Linked DNA regions of Halorhodospira halochloris. The main gene of each other region encodes a partner of the protein of the gene in region 2 in a complex. Links are inferred from orthologs where the notes say so. Each region holds a gene or a part of one and is shown on either strand. Other genes may lie near its edges. The genes, in order: HH1059_RS11300 and dapF.

Region 1 (7,232 bases), 2.4 Mb from region 2 along the record:
CAACCGCCTAGGGCATCGCCGAGAACCTGTTCAATCTCCGGCAAATGCCTATGCCCACTCGCCCCATAAGCTTTGAAGCTCTCATTTGCTTCGCAGAACAGAGTCTGCAACTTCAAGGCCCTGCCCGCTCCAGATACCCCCGATTTACAGTCAGCTACTATATGCCCCAAATCAAACTGTTGAGACTCCAGCAACGGCAACAACCCCAAGGCCACGGCCGTCGGATAACAACCAGGATTGGCAACCAACTTAGCCTCTGCTATGGCGGCTCGATTAAGCTCAGCAAGACCATATACCGCCTCTGCAAGCAGATCGGGACAAGCATGCTCCATTCCGTACCATTGCTGCCACCTCGAGGCATCGCGCAGGCGAAAGTCAGCGCCCAGATCAATAACTTTACAACCTGCATCTAGCAACTCTCGGGTAGACTGCATGGCTATGCCGTTGGGCGTTGCAAAGAGAACCACATCACACCTGGATAGCCTCACAGGATCAGGCTCCTGAAAGACCAGATCAGTTACACCGCGCAGCCCAGGGAATATTTCATCTACCCGGCGCCCAGCCTCACCGCGTGAGGTTATCTCAGCGATGTGCAAATGCGGATGGGCAGCAATCAGCCGCAACAACTCAATGCCTGTATATCCCGTCCCGCCTACGATACCAACATTAACCATATACTTCCCTCGCTCCCGAGGCCTCAAAGGCCTACAATAACCGTTGTCGAAACCCAAATACCCGTTTAACCAGGAACAGCAAAGAGGTATAGACGTGTACACATGGATTGAAGCCTTTCATATAATAGTCGTGGTCACATGGTTCGCTGCTCTCTTCTACCTGCCTCGACTGTTTGTCTATCACGCCATGACCGACGACCGGCCAGGTATTGAGCGTTTTAAGGTAATGGAGAGAAAGCTAAACAGAGGCATAATGCTACCCAGCGCTATCGCCGTGGTTGCATTAGGTGTGACGCTGCTCACCTTGGCGCCGTCCTTGCTAACCCAGGGCTGGATGATCGTGAAGCTCGTCCTCGTCGCTCTGTTAATCGCCTATCACGCCTACTGCCACTACCTGGTCAAGGTGTTTGAGCGCGACGAGAATCAGCGCAGCCATGTCTGGTTCCGAGTATTCAACGAATTGCCAGTCCTGGTGCTGATACCTGTCGTAATACTTGCTGTAGTAAAACCGTTCTGACCAAAAAAGTGGTTCAAACAGTACCAGGAGGAGCTCTTAAACACCTTTTGCGCCCTGCAACCCTGCTGTGGAGAGTCGGTTAGCCACTCCCTAGAGATCTCAAATCGCTAATCCCGGCTCGCTAACCGCGGCGCCACGCCCTCCACAACGGGGTTGCCAGTAGCGCAAGTGAAGTTATTAAAGAGGATCTATTCTCCTTCGCTGGCTCCGCCGACCAACGTCTGCAGGTAATTCGCCTCGCCCAGCTGATCCATCAGCTCCAACTGCGTCTCCAGCCAATCAGCGTGGCCCTCTTCATCGCCAATGAGCTTAATGAATAATTCCCGTGACGCATAATCGCGGACGCTATCGCAGTAGGCAGCTGCTTCACGATAAAGCTCAAGGCTTGCCTGCTCACCAGCCAGATCGGCTTGGAACATCTCCCGTACATTCTCACCAATATTCAGTTTCTCAAGCTCCTGGAGGTTAGGAAGCCCGCCGAGGAAGAGTATACGCTGCATGAACTCATCAGCATGGCGCATCTCATCAATCGACTCCTCGTATTCCTTGGCCCCCAACACATCGTAGCCCCAGTCGTATGCCAATCTAGAGTGGAGGAAATACTGATTTATGGCAGTAAGCTCCATCTTCAAACCGCGATTCAAATACTCGATAACCTTCTGATCGCCCTGCATAGCCGGTACCCCTTTCTGTTTAGTGCTTATGTCAAGCATTCTTTCTCAGCTTTTTGCTGACACGCTGAGCATTCACCTACGACTTTACTGACATGCGCAGCGCATTTACCACAACAGTCCATAACGCCTAACCGCGATTTAAGATCCTTTACCGAGGCAGACCCAGTGGCCACCGCTTCCTTTATCTGCCCGTCAGTAACCGCTTTACAGATACAAACGTACATCGGATTCCTCCCTCAGCCTGGGGAGAATCTTACAACATAATAATTTTAATTTGCAACAAGGCAGGAATTACTTACCTGCCCTAATGAGCCCGCCTAGCTCATACTCCTCTAGTGTCCGGCGCAGCATCCTGCGCACCTCCTCGGGGGAGTCCATCTCTATTGCACGGTTGACCAGTTCCGCAGCACGCGAAACCGGGACTCTCCGTACCACCCACTTAATCCGCAGCAGGCTTGATACACTCATCGATAAGCCCTGCACACCCAGCCCCATAAGGAGTATAGCCCCCGCCGGATCACCGGCCATGCCACCGCACACCGTGAGCCGCTTGCCGTGACGGCGGGCTGCCCAAACAACCTCGCGCACAGCGGCGAGGACAGCAGGATGCAATTCATCGTATAAGTTGGCTACCCTGCTGTTATTCCTATCAACCGCGAGCAGATACTGAGTGAGATCGTTGGATCCTAGCGAGAGGAAATCGGCTTGATCACAATATCGATCAATCTGATAAATGGTCGCGGGCACCTCTATCATCACCCCTAGGGGCGGAGTGCGCGCCTCGATACCATCCTCCGCGAGTTCCTCCTTAGCGCGCGCTAGCAACTCACGGACATCCCCTATCTCCTCAAGGCGACTGACCATGGGCAAAAGAATCTGCAGGTTATTGAGCCCAACATCGGCGCGCAACATGGCGCGCAACTGGGTCAAAAAGATCTCCGGGTGATCAAGGGTCAACCGAATGCCGCGCCAGCCGAGGAATGGGTTCTCTTCGTGTATCGGGAAGTAGGGCAGCGACTTATCGCCACCAACATCAAGGGTTCTTAACACCACGGGGCGTGGACTGAATTGCTCAAGGACCTGGCGATACAGGAGAACCTGATCTTCTTCACCTGGAAAACGGTCGCGAATTAGGAAGGGGAACTCGGTACGATGTAAGCCAATGCCTTCGCAACCAGCGGCAATGGACAGATTGATATCCGATATCAGCCCGGTATTGGCATACAAGGAGATATGTCGACCATCCGGGCTAACAGATGGCTTCTCTTTAACCGCCTCAAGCCCTTGGGTGAACTCCGCCTCATCGTCGAGCAGGCGCTGATATTCTTGCTCTATGGTTGTTGACGGATCCACGTAAAAACGCCCCGAATAACCATCAACAACCGTTTTACAGCCCTCCAGTTGGCGAACGCGGAGGTCATCTACGCCCATAACGGCGGGAATACCTAAGGCACGCGCCAGTATCGCGACATGCGAATTGCGTGAACCCGTTGCGGAAACAACCGCTACCAGATTTTCCTGCGGTATCTCTGCCAACTGCGAAGCACTGACCTCATGACCTACCAAGACCGAATGGTCCGGCACCTGACGCACCTGTTCTCCCTCGTCACGCAGGCGGGATAGTATCCTTCTGCCCAAGTCACGGATATCACTGGCGCGCTCGCTTAGGTAGGGGTCTTCCATGTCCTCGAAAACCTTGACGTGTTCGAGTATAACCTGACGCAGTGCGCCTGGCGCCCAATTACCCGCACGGATCCGCTCTATGGTCTCGCGCACCAAGCTGTCGCCCTCAAGAATGCGCAGATAGACATCGAAAAGCATCTGCTCATCAGGAGTTACCGAATCAGCTATCCTCTCACTAAGCTCTTTTAGCTCTCTTTTGACTTGGCCAACCGCAGCCTGAAATGACTCCAATTCCAGGTCTATGTCCAACGGACAACGATCGGGTATGGCGTTAAGGTCAGCCTGGGTATAGGAAACTACTGCTGTACCTATAGCGACGCCCGGCGCCCCGGGAAGCCCCCTGAGAACGCGCCCCGCCGCTGCATCCGAGCTGGCTCCCAAAGAGTCGAAGCCATCTATACCACCACTCGCCCGAGCGTGAGCAATGGCGCCAGCGAGCTGAGCCGCCAAGGTCACCAAAAACGCAACCTCGTTCTCTTCGAACCGCCTTTGATCAGACTGCTGAACGACTAAGACCCCGAGCACCGAGCGATAGTGTATAACCGGCACACCGAGAAATGAGCTGTAACGCTCCTCTCCTGTCTCCGGGAAATAAAGAAAGCGGGAATGGGCCGGGGCATTCTCGAGGTTAATCGGTTCTTCTCGCTCAGCAACGAGGCCCACAAGGCCTTCCGAGGTGGTTAAGCGAACCTGGCCAACGGCCTCCTGATGCAGCCCTCTGGTGTGCATCAGGACAAAATCACCTTGTTTGGTATCGCGCAGGTAGACCGAGCAGACATCCACGGACATCGTATCGGCGACCCGATCGACGATGATCCGCAGGGCTTCACGCAGTCCTGGAGCGGCGTTAACCTCCCTGGTTACCCGATGTAGGATATCCAGCATAAGCCTGCCTCAGCGCACCCGGCGTTTTGCCGCTGGAGGGATGCATACAGCTCTACCCTCGACAGTGCCGCCAGCGCTGGGCAAATCCTGTCTCAAGTATATAGAGAGCTCCTCCAGCGCCTGGCGGTAGACGCGACGCTTAAAGAAAATGACCTCTTCGACCGGGCGCCAGTAATCCACCCACCGCCAATTGTCGAATTCCGGATGAGGACAGCCATCCAACCGCACTTGCTGCTCGTCAGCCAGTAGTCGCAACAAAAACCATATCTGCTTCTGGCCAATGCAGCGCTTCCCGGTACGCCGTATCATCCTCCTCGGTAAGCGATACTTTAGCCACCTTTGAGTCGCACCGAGAATGGCGACATCTTCCTCACTTAAACCGATCTCTTCGGCGAGCTCACGATATAGTGCATCTAGGGGGGTTTCGTTCCCCTCTATGCCACCCTGGGGAAACTGCCACGCATCCTGACCACAGCGACGCGCCCACAACAGCATTCCGTCGCTGTTAGCAACTATGATGCCTACATTAGGACGAAAGCCGTCAGAATCTACCACCCCAGGCACGCCTCCCTACGCGTATACAACCGGAGTTATTCTTGCATAGTAGCTATCAAATGGGCAATCTCGGCTATGCTGGATGATAATGGCGAGCGGAGCCGAGACTAAACTTTTACTGGAGGATAGACGTGGCTATTGCGTTGTTCGACCTTGACAACACACTTATTGCCGGCGACAGCGACTGTCTGTGGGGCGAGTACCTGGTCTCCTGCGGGGCTGTAGATGATCAGCAATTTGCTGCCGCGCATAGGCAGTTCCACGAGCAATACGTACAAGGAAATCTCGATATAGACTCATTCCTTGAGTTTGCACTAAGGCCCTTAGCTGAGAACAGCATTGATGACCTGCTAAAGTGGCGTGAAGACTTCATGCGCAGCCTTATCGAGCCAATAGTACTGCCTGCTGCAGAAAGGCTTATTGAGTCGCATCGCAGCGCCGGGGACCATTTGGCAATTGTTACCGCCACGAACAGCTTCGTAACGACTCCGATAGCTCACCGCCTCGGCATCAACTCGCTTATGGCAACTGAGCCAGAGGTCGTCAATGAGCGCTATACCGGCCGCTATACCGGCACGCCAACCTTTCAGGAAGGAAAGATAGCTGTCGTGAACAATTGGCTGCAAAAAAACGACTTAATCAACTTGAGTTGCTACTTTTACAGTGACTCACTTAACGATATACCGCTTTTGGAAAGTGTCGAGCACCCTGTAGCAGTAGACCCTGATGAGAAACTGGCAGATGTGGCCAACAAAAGAGGGTGGCGGATCTTGACTTTGCGTGCCGGTGAGCAACCGGTAGATATCGATTACTAGTCCTGTTTACCCTGCTCAAGCCAATGCCTTTTCCTGGTGCGTAGCGCTATCGCCGCCAGCAACACCAGCACAGCTATGACCACTGGCCAGTCACCAATGACCATGTACGGGGTCGGGCCGCTACGCTTATCAACTTGCGCGACAACACTAGTCTGATCAAACTGAGGGGCTTGCTCAACTATCTCGCCATACGGGTTTATCACTGCTGTTATCCCGGTATTAGTTGAGCGAAGCATCCAGCGTCTCGACTCAGCGGCGCGCTGCCGAGCCTTCTGTAGGTGTTGATGAGGCGCCAGTGAGTCGCCAAACCAGGCATCATTGCTGACATTGACGAGAACATCCGCACCATGCGCACCCCGAGCAACAGCCTGTGGATAAGCAGCTTCATAGCAAATGGTGATGCCTAGCTTTAACTCACTATCTAGCGGAACTGCCGCGGGCACAGGACCGCGCTCATAATCAGCCATGGGCGCCCCAAGAAAATCGAGGCTACGCCCAAAAATATCCCTGAACGGCACGTACTCACCGTAGGGAACCAAATGGTGCTTGGCATAAAAAGTCGGCTCTTCACCAAGTACCGCCACGCTGTTATGTAGCGGCTCACCCTCGGCCTGCCTGTCGCGCCGTGGAATACCTAGCAGCAGAGTCCCACCAGCATCTCTGACCTGCTCAGCCAAGGGCTTTAAGAAGCCTTCCGCAACATGCTCATACAGCTCGGGCAGAGCAGTCTCAGGCCAGATGATCAGATCTGCGCCGAGATGCTCGGCAGTCATTTGCGCATAGCTTTGCCGTATAGTCTGCCGATATGCCGGATCCCACTTCAGGTCCTGGGGGTGATTGCCCTGCAATAGCGCCACCTCGAGTGGCTCACCTACCACCTCACTCCACGAACGATCGATTACTAAACCAACTGCAATTACTGCTGTGGCACCCCCCAAAAAGGCAACTAAAGAGAGCTTGCGCGGCTGCAACAAGAGATATGCCAATAGCCCAGCGAGCCAGGCGATAAGAGCCGAAACGCCTAATACGCCGATAACCGGTGACCACCCAGACAGAGGCGTTCCCAGCCCTGCATAGCCTAGGTACAGCCAAGGAAAACCGGTGAACAACCAGGTGCGCACCCACTCAAATAATACCCATGCTGCTGGCAATGCCGCCAGCAGTTGAAGCCTTGGAGAGCTAACTACCCAACGGCCTAACCAGACAGCCGCTAACGGGAAAAGCGCCAACAAAGCGACAAAACCGGCCGTAACCAAACCTGACAGAACAGGCCCAGCACCACCATATTCATTTATGCTTACAAAAACCCAAGACGCCCCCAACCCGAACATACCTAAGCCAAAGGCGTAACCGGCCTGCAGGGCGCGCTTAAAAGAGGCGCTAGCGGCAATATAGAACAGGATGGCAGGGGCCACTAGGGCAGTTAGTG
Region 2 (10,630 bases):
TTTCATGAGGCTGCGCTGAGCCTGCCCAAGCCGGTTGATCAAGTCTTAGCAGGGCTCGCGGAACGGGGCATCCTCGGCGGCTATGACCTGAGCAGTGATTACCCAGAGCTTGGGTCTGCGCTGTTGGTTTGCGCTACCGAGACTCGCACTAACGAGGAAGTTGATCAGTACGCTGCGGCGTTAGCCGAGGTGTTGAGCTAAGGCACATCCAGAAATTTCCATTGTTTGCGCCATTAGTCTACACCCCTAGGAGATAACTCAGTTATGTCTGAAGAGTCACAATCCGAGCTTATTTACTCTATCAGTCGCTCTGGTCGGCGTGCGTATGCCCAGGCACCGCGGCCAGTGGCTAGCTCTGATCGCTTGCCGCGCCATCTATGTCGGCAGAAACCACCAAGGCTTCCGGAGGTCTCCGAGCTCGAAACGGTGCGCCATTTCACCCGGCTGTCGCAAAAGAATTTCTCAATAGATACCCACTTCTATCCGCTCGGCTCTTGTACTATGAAGTACAACCCACGTGGGGCGAATAAACTTGCCATGCTGCCGCAGTTTATCGAACGCCACCCCTTAGCGCCGGACTCTACTGGCCAGGGTTTTCTCGCCTGCCTCTATGAGCTTCAAAATGAGCTTGCAGTAGTTACTGGCATGCAGGATGTCTCACTTTCGATCATGGCTGGAGCACAAGGCGAATTCGCCGGGGTGGCGATGATTCGGGCCTACCATATGGCCCGCGGCGACGAGCAGCGCACCGAGATCATTGTTCCCGACGCCGCTCATGGGACCAATCCGGCAACAGCTACCATGTGCGGCTATAAGGTTCGGGAGATTCCAACCGGTGCTGATGGCGATGTGGATATGGAGGCACTGCGTGCTGCATTGGGGCCACAGACGGCCGGCATAATGCTAACTAATCCCTCAACGGTTGGTGTCTTTGAGAGCCGCATAACGGAGATTGCCACTCTGGTTCACGAGGCCGGTGGGCTTCTCTATTACGATGGCGCAAATCTCAATGCGATTTTAGGTAAGGCTCGCCCGGGTGATATGGGCTTTGATGTAATTCACCTTAACCTGCATAAAACCTTCTCTACTCCGCACGGAGGTGGTGGCCCAGGTGCCGGTGCAGTAGGAGTTAATGAACGTCTGCTCCCCTATCTGCCCATACCGCGGGCAACCCGGGATGGCGATCAGTATCGTTGGCTCGATGAGAACGATTGCCCGGATACCATCGGTAGACTTGGAACCTACAATGGTAACTCAGGGATTTTGCTCCGCGCTTACGTCTACATGCGCATGCTCGGCCGGGAAGGGATGGTTCGCGTTGCTGAATACTCTACCTTGAATGCCAATTACTTGATGATGCGTTTGCGAGAAGCCGGCTTCACGGTAGCTTACCCTGAGCGCAGGGCAAGCCATGAGTTCATAGTCAGTCTCAAAAACGAAGCCAAAGAGTTCGGTGTCAACGCGATGGATTTTGCCAAGCGTCTGCTGGACCTTGGCTATCATGCACCTACCACCTACTTCCCGCTACTAGTTCCGGAAGCGCTGCTCATAGAGCCCACCGAGACGGAGTCCAAGGGCGAGATGGACGGTTTCGTTGCGGCAATGGAGCGCATCCGCGAAGAAGCTCGTGATAACCCTGAGCTTGTTAAGGGGGCGCCATATTGCTTACCCGTGCGTCGACTTGATGACGTTAAGGCCGCCCGCGAACTGGATCTGCGCTGGGAAGAACATTCATAAAAGGAGGAATTATGTCCGCCATAATCAGTGGCTCTGTAGCCTTTGACACCATAATGGTCTTTCCTGACCGTTTTCGTAATCACATACTGCCTGAGCAGGTGCATATACTAAATGTCTCCTTTATGGTGCCGAAGCTGCGCCGTGAGTTCGGCGGCTGCGCCGGTAACATAGGCTACAACCTGAAAATGCTCGGTGAGGAGCCGAAGATCCTATCTACGGTCGGCGCCGACATCGGTACCTATACAGATTGGATGAAGAGCTACGGTATCGATCAGAGCTACATCCATACCCTTAATGAGCATTACACTGCTCAGGCCTATATTACTACCGACATTGACGACAACCAGATTACGGCTTTTCACCCAGGTGCTATGGGCGAGGCAAACAGGGTTGACGTGCCCGCCAACATCGGCGCAAAAGTCGGCGTAGTAGCACCTAACGGACCGGAAGGAATGGTCAAGCATGCCCGACAGTTCGTTGAAGCTGGCATACCGTTCATCTTCGATCCCGGCCAAGCAATGCCCGCCTTCGATGGCGATCAGTTGCGTGAATTTATTGATGGTGCCACCTGGGTAGCAGTCAATGACTATGAGTCGCAGCTGCTGATGGAGCGCACCAATCTTAAGCTGGAGGAGATCGCGGAGAAGGTTCAGGCATTAATAGTTACTCGTGGTGCAGAAGGTTCACACATCTACACCGGTGGCAAGGTCATCCATGTACCAGCAGCCCCAATCAGTCAGGTAGCCGATCCAACTGGATGCGGTGATGCCTTCCGTGCCGGGCTGCTTTTTGGACTGCTTCGCGATCTTGACTGGGAAACCACAGGTCGAATCGCCTCTTTGATGGGTGCCATAAAGGTCGAACAGAGTGGCACGCAGAATCACTCATTCACCAGTGAGCAGTTCAAGGAGCGGTACAGTAAGGCCTTTGGTAGTTCTTTGGAGATTGAGATTGGGCGGTGATAAATGAGGTAGTTTTGTCCTGCTATATCTAGGCAGGCTACCGCTCGCCCACTGCAAACCGGACACGCATCTTCGATGATGCGTGTCCGTCCCAGAAAAGCGACTACCTACAACCTAGGGGATCCTTACCTTGGTCGCCTCAAACCGGCGCGGCTAAGAGAATCCACCGCCGGCTAGCCCGCTAGATTGCTACAATCTACCCGGGTTATCTGCTCACTGCCGTCATCCAGACGCACTGCTGTCAATGATGCGCCCCAAAGACAACCAGTATCGATGCTGATAAGGCCCGCCTCGTTGTGCAGCCCTAGGCGTGACCAGTGACCAGTCAGCAACTTGATGGGATCGCGTCGCGAACGCAGCCGCTGACGAGTAATAAACCAAGGGATATGGTCTTTCGGGGCATCGTTAGGTGACCCTTTAAAACGCAACAGTAATCGACCGCTCGAGTCGGTAAAGCGCATTCTAGTGAAGGCGTTAGTGATATAGCGTAGGCGGTCGTAGCCAGTAAGCTCATCGGACCATTGCGTAGGCAGATTCCCGTAGATGTTATCCATAAGGTCCTCAAACGCTATCCCGCCACGCAACGCTTCTTCTAGCTCTAGAGCACGCAACTGTGCCTCGGCCACGCTCCATACCGGAGGCACGCCGGCATGGGTCATGGCATAGCCGAGCTCTTCATCCAAGTGCATAACCGGACGGTGGCGCAACCAGTCTATTAGATCGTCGGCGTCATCGGCATTGAGGATGGCACGCAGGGTGTCCGAGCTCTTGAGCCGACCATGGCCACTCCAGACCGACATCAAGTGAATGTCATGGTTGCCGATAACACAGATCGCTCGCTCACGTAATTGGTTGCGAACTAGTCGCAAAACCCCAAGAGAGTCGGGGCCACGATTGACTAAGTCACCGACAAACCAGATGATATCCTTGGCAGGATCAAATCTTATGCTCTCAAGAAGGCGTTCCAGATGCTCCCGGCAACCCTGGATATCTCCGATCGCGTAAGTAGCCAAAGCCGGCACCCCTTCGGTTATTGGAAAGTCTTAAGTTTGTTGCTTAAGTCTTGCAGCAGGGCATCGTAGGCCTCAACGAAAGCATCTACCCCCTGCTGCTCTAACTCCGCCAGGATAGCATCGAGTTCGACACCGGCGGTGCGGATGCTACCGATAATCTGAGGCGCCGCATCGATTCCCTCAAGCAAACGAGGGGCGGGATCGCCGCTGCAACGGTATGCCTCATAGGTAGCCGGCGGGATGGTTGTTACTGTCTCGGGCCCGGCAAGGTTTTCTATGTAGTACGTTGCAGGATACTTGTCGCCTTTAACTCCAGTGCTTGCCCACAACAAGCGTTGTGGGTTAGCGCTATGCTGCCGAAGAGCGGCGAACTCTGTGCTGTGGAACAGTTCTCTAAAAATAGAGTAGGCACAGCGGGCATTGGCTATAGCAGCTTGGCCTTGTAATTCATTGTAATCTGCACCGTGTTGCTCTAGCTGTGGATCAACTTTAGCGTCAATACGACTGATGAACAGACTAGCTACAGAAGCTATACCGTCGATCGGTGAGCCACTATCGATTCTTCTTTGCAAGCCTTTAATGTAGGCTTGAGCCACCTGGCGATAGCGTGCTGTTGAGAACAGGAGAGTGGCGTTGACCGATACTCCAGAAGCGGTTAACTCTTCTATAGCAGCCACCCCGGCTTCTGTAGCAGGTACTTTGATCATGACATTGGGTCGGTCAATGAGCTCGAGCAGCCGCTTTGCTTCCTCAAGAGTACCACTGACATCATCGGCTAGCCGGGGGGAGACCTCTATGCTGACAAAGCCATCCGCCCCCCCACTGTGTTTGTATACGGAGTGCAATACATCTGCAGCATCTCGGATGTCACTTGTAGCAAGATGTTCATAGATGCGCTCGGGATCGCTTTCACCCTGTGCGATCAATTCTGCAATGGCCTCATCATAGTCATTGCCACTGCCTATTGCCTTCTGAAAAATCGCCGGATTGGAAGTTATCCCACTAAGACCATCGCGCTGACACATATTCTGCAACTCGTCGGGGAGCATCCCCCGGTGAATATTGTCGAACCAGACGCTCTGGCCGATTCCATGTAAGCCTAAGAGTGGATTATCGTTCATTTGTCTGCCGTCGTTTATTTATCATGCATTGGTATAGTAAGTATAACTTCGGCTATTGATAGCTCAAAACCTGATATAGAGGCTATAATGGCCCGCATAGAGGTCATAACAGTTTTGAAGCGAGCTGCGCAGCCCTGCAGAGGAGGATAGGGTGGCTGAACTCTGGCTGAGCAAAGTAACCAAGGTAGGCATTTACTCCTGTTTGACTCTACTCTTTCTAGCCCTGATTGGCTGCGGCCAAAAGGCTGAACTCCGCTTACCGGAAGATAACGCCGAGGAGACACAATGACCGTAGCCGACGGCTTTTACCGCAACGAGAACGGCGAACTGCAGGCTGAGTCAGTCTCAATTCAGGATATAGCTAAGCGGTTTGATACGCCCTGCTACATCTATTCTAGGGCCATGTTGCAAGAAAATTTGATGGCCTATAAAGAGGCTTTGGGTAAGCGCGGCTCAATTTGTTACGCAGTCAAAGCCAACGGCAATCTTGCTCTGCTCTCATTACTCGCCAGATTTGGAGCTGGATTTGATATCGTCTCTGGCGGCGAACTTGCTCGCGTATTACGCGCAGGGGGCGAAGCTAGCCGGGTTGTCTTTTCGGGCGTTGGTAAGAGTGCCCAGGAGATCCGACGTGCCTTGCTCGCTGGCATACGGTGCTTCAATGTTGAATCGACAGCTGAACTTGAACGCATTGAGAAAATAGCCAGTGAAAGCCGTACCCGTGCACCAATTGCGCTGCGCATTAACCCCGATATAGACCCTGAGACCCATCCTTATATATCCACAGGGCTCGCCCAAAGTAAGTTTGGCATCCCTTTGGCTGAGGCAGAGGACATCTACAAGCGAGCGGCCCAGAGTCCGAGTTTGGCTGTCAAAGGGGTGGCATTTCACATTGGCTCACAGCTTCTGTCGACACGCCCGTTGCGCGAGGCAGCTGAAAGAGTAGGTGAGTTTGTTGCCCACCTCCAAGATAGCGGTATTAATATCGCCCACATCGATGTCGGCGGTGGCCTTGGTGTCCGTTATGTCGACGAAGAGGCCCCCGATCCGCGCAATCATGTAGCTGCGGTCAGTACGCCGTTAGCCAACCTGGGTGTAGAGCTAATATTTGAGCCAGGCCGGGCCATAGTAGCTGAGGCAGGACTTTTACTAACCCGGGTGGAGTACCTTAAAGAAAACGGGGAGCGCGAGTTCGCGGTAGTTGACGCTGGTATGAATGATTACCTGCGTCCAGCCCTCTACAACGCGGAGCATATCATTGAGCCGATTATCCTGCGTCAGGATGGCCAGCGCAGTATTGACGTAGTTGGCCCCATTTGTGAGTCTGCCGACGTCTTTGCCACAGACTGCCAGCTGGCCGTACAGCCTGGTGATATACTTGCTGTACGCTGCGCTGGGGCTTATGGGTTTGCAATGGCCTCACAGTACAACAGCCGCCCGCGGCCGGCTGAGATATTGGTAGACGGCTCCCATACCCACCTCATCCGCCGCCGTGAAACCTTGGACGACCTGATGCGTGGCGAATCGGTCTTTGTTGGCGACTAGGATAGGTGTCTATGCGCTTTACTAAAATGGAAGCGCTGGGCAACGATTTTGTTGTCCTTAATGCCATGCAACAACCGCTAAAGCTAAGCGCTGAACAGATAAAGCTATTATCCGACCGACGCCGCGGTGTGGGGTGCGACCAGGTTTTGTTAGCTGAAGCCGCGCGTGATGTCGGCGCAGATGTACGCTACCGAATATTCAATGCCGATGGTAGTGAAGTCGAGCATTGTGGTAACGGCGTGCGCTGCTTGGCCCGTTTTTTAGTAAACGAAGGGATTGTTAGCGGTCCCCGGATATATGTAGAGACGGGGCTTGGCATCAATGTGGTTGAGATTGCCCGTGACGGCAAGGTGACCGTGGATATGGGCGCACCTTTACTAAAGCCGGAAATGATACCATTTAGGGCATCTGCTCAGGAGGTTACTTACAACCTTGAGACTACGTCAGGCAGCGTTGACATCAGCGCTGTCTCGATGGGTAATCCACATGCCGTTTTGGTCGTTGATGATATCGCTACAGCCCCTGTGCATGAGCTAGGAACTGTTATTGGGGCACATCCACGATTTCCCAATCGCACCAATGTGGGATTCATGCAAGTCAAAAGCCGTGATAGTGTAATGCTGCGTGTATATGAACGAGGGGTCGGGGAAACGCCGGCATGCGGCACCGGTGCCTGTGCAGCGGTTGTGGCCGGGCGCTTGCGCGGCTTACTTGACAGTACGGTTAATGTAGAGTTGCCAGGTGGACAACTTGAGATTGGGTGGCGCGCGGACAGTGAACCGGTCATGATGACCGGGCCGGCGCGCGCGGTTTTTCACGGCGAGATAAACATATAGGTTAGGCGTGAGCCAAAGCGCACCGGAACAACAATCAAAAGCGGTATACGAGACGGATGTAGCGGAGTACTTAGCAGAGCATCCAGACTTTTTTGCTCGGCATCCACAAATCCTTAATCAACTTGATCTGCGTCATGAGTGTGGCGACGCTATATCACTCATCGAGTACCAGGTAAAGGTTCTGCGCGAACAGAATCAATCTTTGAATCAACGCTTGCATGAACTACTCAACGTTGCACGTCATAACGATGGGACAGCCGAGCGCCTCCACGAGTTGACTATAGAGCTTATTCGAGCGGAGGACTTGCAAAGCGCGGTTGCTAGTCTGCGCTCTGGGCTGCAAGAGGGCTTTCAGGCAGATGCGGTGGGGATAGTCCTTGTCCTGTCTGCGGCGGAAGAAGAACGCACCGATTCCATAGCAGAGGTGGTAGCCGCAGACAGCAGTGAGCTAGAGGCTGTACAAGAGATTTTTGATAGTCAAAAACCGCTCTGTGGCGCTATTAGCACGGCTCAACAGCAAGTCCTCTTTCCTACAACTGAGAGACAATTAGCAAGCGCAGCCGTTGTTCCTTTAGTAACTGACACTAGGACCTTAGGCCTGCTCGGAATCGGAAGCAGCGATCCTGAGCGCTACCATGCTGGGCAAGGGACGGTCTTTCTGCGTCGACTAGGCACGGTAGCGGCCGTAACCTTACAGCGTTTGTTGACCAATACGGAGCTGAATGAATAAAAAGGCTAAACGTATAGCCTAGAGTTATAGCGTGGTTTATGAATCGTTCTCGCCCCCTTTGCGGGCTCGCGGGTGAGCATTATCGTAGACCTGCGCTAGGTGTTGGAAATCGAGATGGGTGTAGATTTGGGTAGTCGAGAGGTTCGCATGTCCCAGCAACTCTTGAACAGCCCGCAGATCACCACTTGATTCGAGTAGATGCGTGGCAAACGAGTGACGTAGCATGTGAGGATGGACCCGGCGCTGTACTCCATTCATAGCTGCTAGTTGGTTTAACCTCTTTTGCACATTCCGCGCCCCCAACCGCCTACCGTGACGACCTACGAACATCGCGCGCTCATCAGCCGCTGCCATTAATGATCGCGCCGGTAGCCAAGCCTTGAGTGCTCTTATAGCCAAGTTACCTACTGGAACTATGCGTTCCTTGGCACCCTTACCGGAGACCTTGACGGCACCTTCTGCTATATCTACGTCGACGGTGTTAAGACTAACTACTTCGTTTAGCCGTAGTCCGCTCGAATAGATTAGCTCATAGATGGCTCGATCACGCATGAGCAGTGGCTCATCATCTGCATCACGATTAGTCGTCGTGGTTTTTACTCCACCATCCAGAAGCGCCGCGACCTCATCTGGATCCAGGGTATTGGGCAGTCTTTTGTTGGCTCTAGGTGCCTGTATATCTTGGGCAGGGTCGCTGTTAAGAACACCCTCTCTGATCAGGAAGCGGAAGAACGAGCGAAGTGCGGCCAAGCGCCGAGCAAGGCTTGCAGAACCCAAACCCTGACGGCGCCCTTGGGCTATAAACGTTCTTACTAGCGCGTCGCTCACGCTACTCCAAGAAGCGACCTCGCGCTCGGCACAAAACTTCATGAACGCCTTAAGGTCTCTTTGGTAATTTTTTTGAGTCAGCTCTGCCAGTCGCCTCTCAGTAGCTAGGTGAGTTTCAAAGCGGGTCAGCCAATCTTCTTCCAATAAACAACTCATCTTATAGATTACCCATATCAACAGCGGATCTCTCAATGGTGCTACAGAGATAACACCATCCCCCTCCCCTTCTGTACAATATGCCCCACAAAGATCGAAGTCCAGATAATCCCGAGCTTCACGGAGAGCTGTGTTGGAACAACTACATGGAACCACAATATTGGCTGTGCACCGCAACGGTCGTGTTGCCCTAGGCGGGGACGGTCAAGTTACTTTGGGCAGCACAGTCCTTAAGGGCAATGCGCGTAAAGTAAGGCGGCTATACCACGGGCGGGTGATTGCCGGATTTGCCGGTGCGACTGCGGATGCGTTTACATTATTCGAACGATTCGAGGGTCAGTTAGAAAAGCACCACGGCCAGTTGGCTCGCTCGGCCGTTGAACTAGCTAAGGAGTGGCGGTCTGACCGTGCTCTGCGCCGTCTAGAAGCGCTGCTGATAGTCGCCAATACCGATACAATCCTTACCCTATCCGGCACTGGCGATGTCATCGAGCCCGAGAATTCGCTTATGGCGGTTGGCTCTGGTGGGCCTTACGCTCAAGCAGCTGCAACTGCTCTCATGCAATCGACAGAGCTATCTGCCGAACAGATTACCAAACGTTCGCTGGAGATTGCTGGTGATATATGTGTCTACACTAATCGCCACATTACTATCGAAACATTGCCCGATGAGGCACCTGAGGAGCCGTGAGCATGACAGAAGCCACGATGACACCGCGCGAAATCGTCCAGGAACTCGATAAGCATATTGTAGGCCAAGCTGAGGCCAAGCGTGCAGTGGCAATCGCGTTGCGCAATCGCTGGCGGCGGATGCAGGTCGAGGAGCCGTTGCGCAGCGAGATCACGCCCAAGAATATTCTCATGATCGGTCCTACCGGGGTGGGTAAGACTGAGATCGCCCGTCGCTTAGCCAAACTGGCTCGGGCGCCTTTTATCAAGATAGAGGCGACTAAGTTCACCGAGGTAGGGTACGTCGGTCGCGACGTCGAATCGATCATCCGCGATCTGACCGATCAAGCCCTTAAGTTGGTCCGTGAAGAGGCCATCCAGGAGAAGCAGCAGCAAGCCGAATATGCTGCTGAGGAGCGCCTCCTCGATGCCCTCTTGCCACGACCGAGCAGCTCCGACAGTACCCAAGATCGCTCCGAGAGCGCGACGCGGGAAAAGTTCCGACAGAAGATCCGCAAAGGCGAACTCGATGACAAAGAGATAGAGGTCGAGGTACAGGCTGGCGGCCCAGGTGTGGAGATCATGGCTCCACCAGGCATGGAGGAGATGTCGAATCAGCTCCAGGGGCTATTTCGGAATATGGGCCAAGAGCGTATGCAGCGGCGCAAACTGCCCTTGCGAGAGGCGCATCGCGTTCTCCGCGATGAAGAGGCTGCTAAGATGGTCAACGAGGAGGAGGTCAAAGCCGAGGCTGTTAAGCGCGTTGAAGAGCAGGGCATTGTCTTCCTTGACGAAATCGACAAAGTGACCAAAAGAGCTGAGCAAAGCGGCAGCGGAGGAGATGTTTCTCGAGAGGGAGTGCAGCGTGATTTGCTTCCCCTAGTCGAGGGGGCAACCGTGTCCACTAAGCACGGCATGGTACGTACCGATCATATCTTGTTCATTGCATCTGGCGCTTTCCATGTTGCTAAACCATCAGATCTCATTCCCGAGCTCCAGGGCCGACTGCCCATCCGTGTTGAGCTTGATGCCC

Evidence for each region.
Region 1: the proteins of dapF (region 2) and HH1059_RS11300 are in contact, whole or in part, in a solved structure (PDB 5YGU), measured with the Escherichia coli proteins. The link is inferred for Halorhodospira halochloris from one-to-one orthologs.

The regions. Positions count from the first base shown.
Region 1 is NZ_AP017372.2:2,465,840-2,473,071, forward strand. What follows is about bases 3,216-6,089. They hold HH1059_RS11300 (RNA pyrophosphohydrolase), read right to left. Parts: upstream 4,989-6,089; coding sequence 4,443-4,988; downstream 3,216-4,442. Other genes in these bases: ptsP (phosphoenolpyruvate--protein phosphotransferase), read right to left, coding at 3,216-4,433; HH1059_RS11305 (histidinol-phosphatase), read left to right, coding at 5,120-5,803; lnt (apolipoprotein N-acyltransferase), read right to left, coding at 5,800-6,089. Outside these bases: argC (N-acetyl-gamma-glutamyl-phosphate reductase), read right to left, coding at 1-674; protoporphyrinogen oxidase HemJ, read left to right, coding at 769-1,191; bfr (bacterioferritin), read right to left, coding at 1,380-1,865; HH1059_RS11290 ((2Fe-2S)-binding protein), read right to left, coding at 1,892-2,089; more of ptsP, read right to left, coding at 2,157-3,215; more of lnt, read right to left, coding at 6,090-7,232. UniProt on the Escherichia coli protein: Master regulator of 5'-end-dependent mRNA decay.
Region 2 is NZ_AP017372.2:25,678-36,307, reverse strand. The notes cover bases 5,529-8,298. They hold dapF (diaminopimelate epimerase), read left to right. Parts: upstream 5,529-6,383; coding sequence 6,384-7,214; downstream 7,215-8,298. Other genes in these bases: xerC (tyrosine recombinase XerC), read right to left, coding at 7,981-8,298; HH1059_RS00130 (DUF484 family protein), read left to right, coding at 7,222-7,944; lysA (diaminopimelate decarboxylase), read left to right, coding at 5,529-6,378. Outside these bases: aminomethyl-transferring glycine dehydrogenase subunit GcvPA, read left to right, coding at 1-201; aminomethyl-transferring glycine dehydrogenase subunit GcvPB, read left to right, coding at 265-1,737; HH1059_RS00155 (carbohydrate kinase family protein), read left to right, coding at 1,749-2,699; HH1059_RS00150 (symmetrical bis(5'-nucleosyl)-tetraphosphatase), read right to left, coding at 2,873-3,712; tal (transaldolase), read right to left, coding at 3,730-4,833; HH1059_RS12975 (hypothetical protein), read left to right, coding at 4,985-5,122; more of lysA, read left to right, coding at 5,119-5,528; more of xerC, read right to left, coding at 8,299-8,928; ATP-dependent protease subunit HslV, read left to right, coding at 9,062-9,619; ATP-dependent protease ATPase subunit HslU, read left to right, coding at 9,622-10,630. UniProt on the Escherichia coli protein: Involved in the succinylase branch of the L-lysine biosynthesis and in the biosynthesis of the pentapeptide incorporated in the peptidoglycan moiety. Catalyzes the stereoinversion of LL-2,6-diaminopimelate (L,L-DAP) to meso-diaminopimelate (meso-DAP).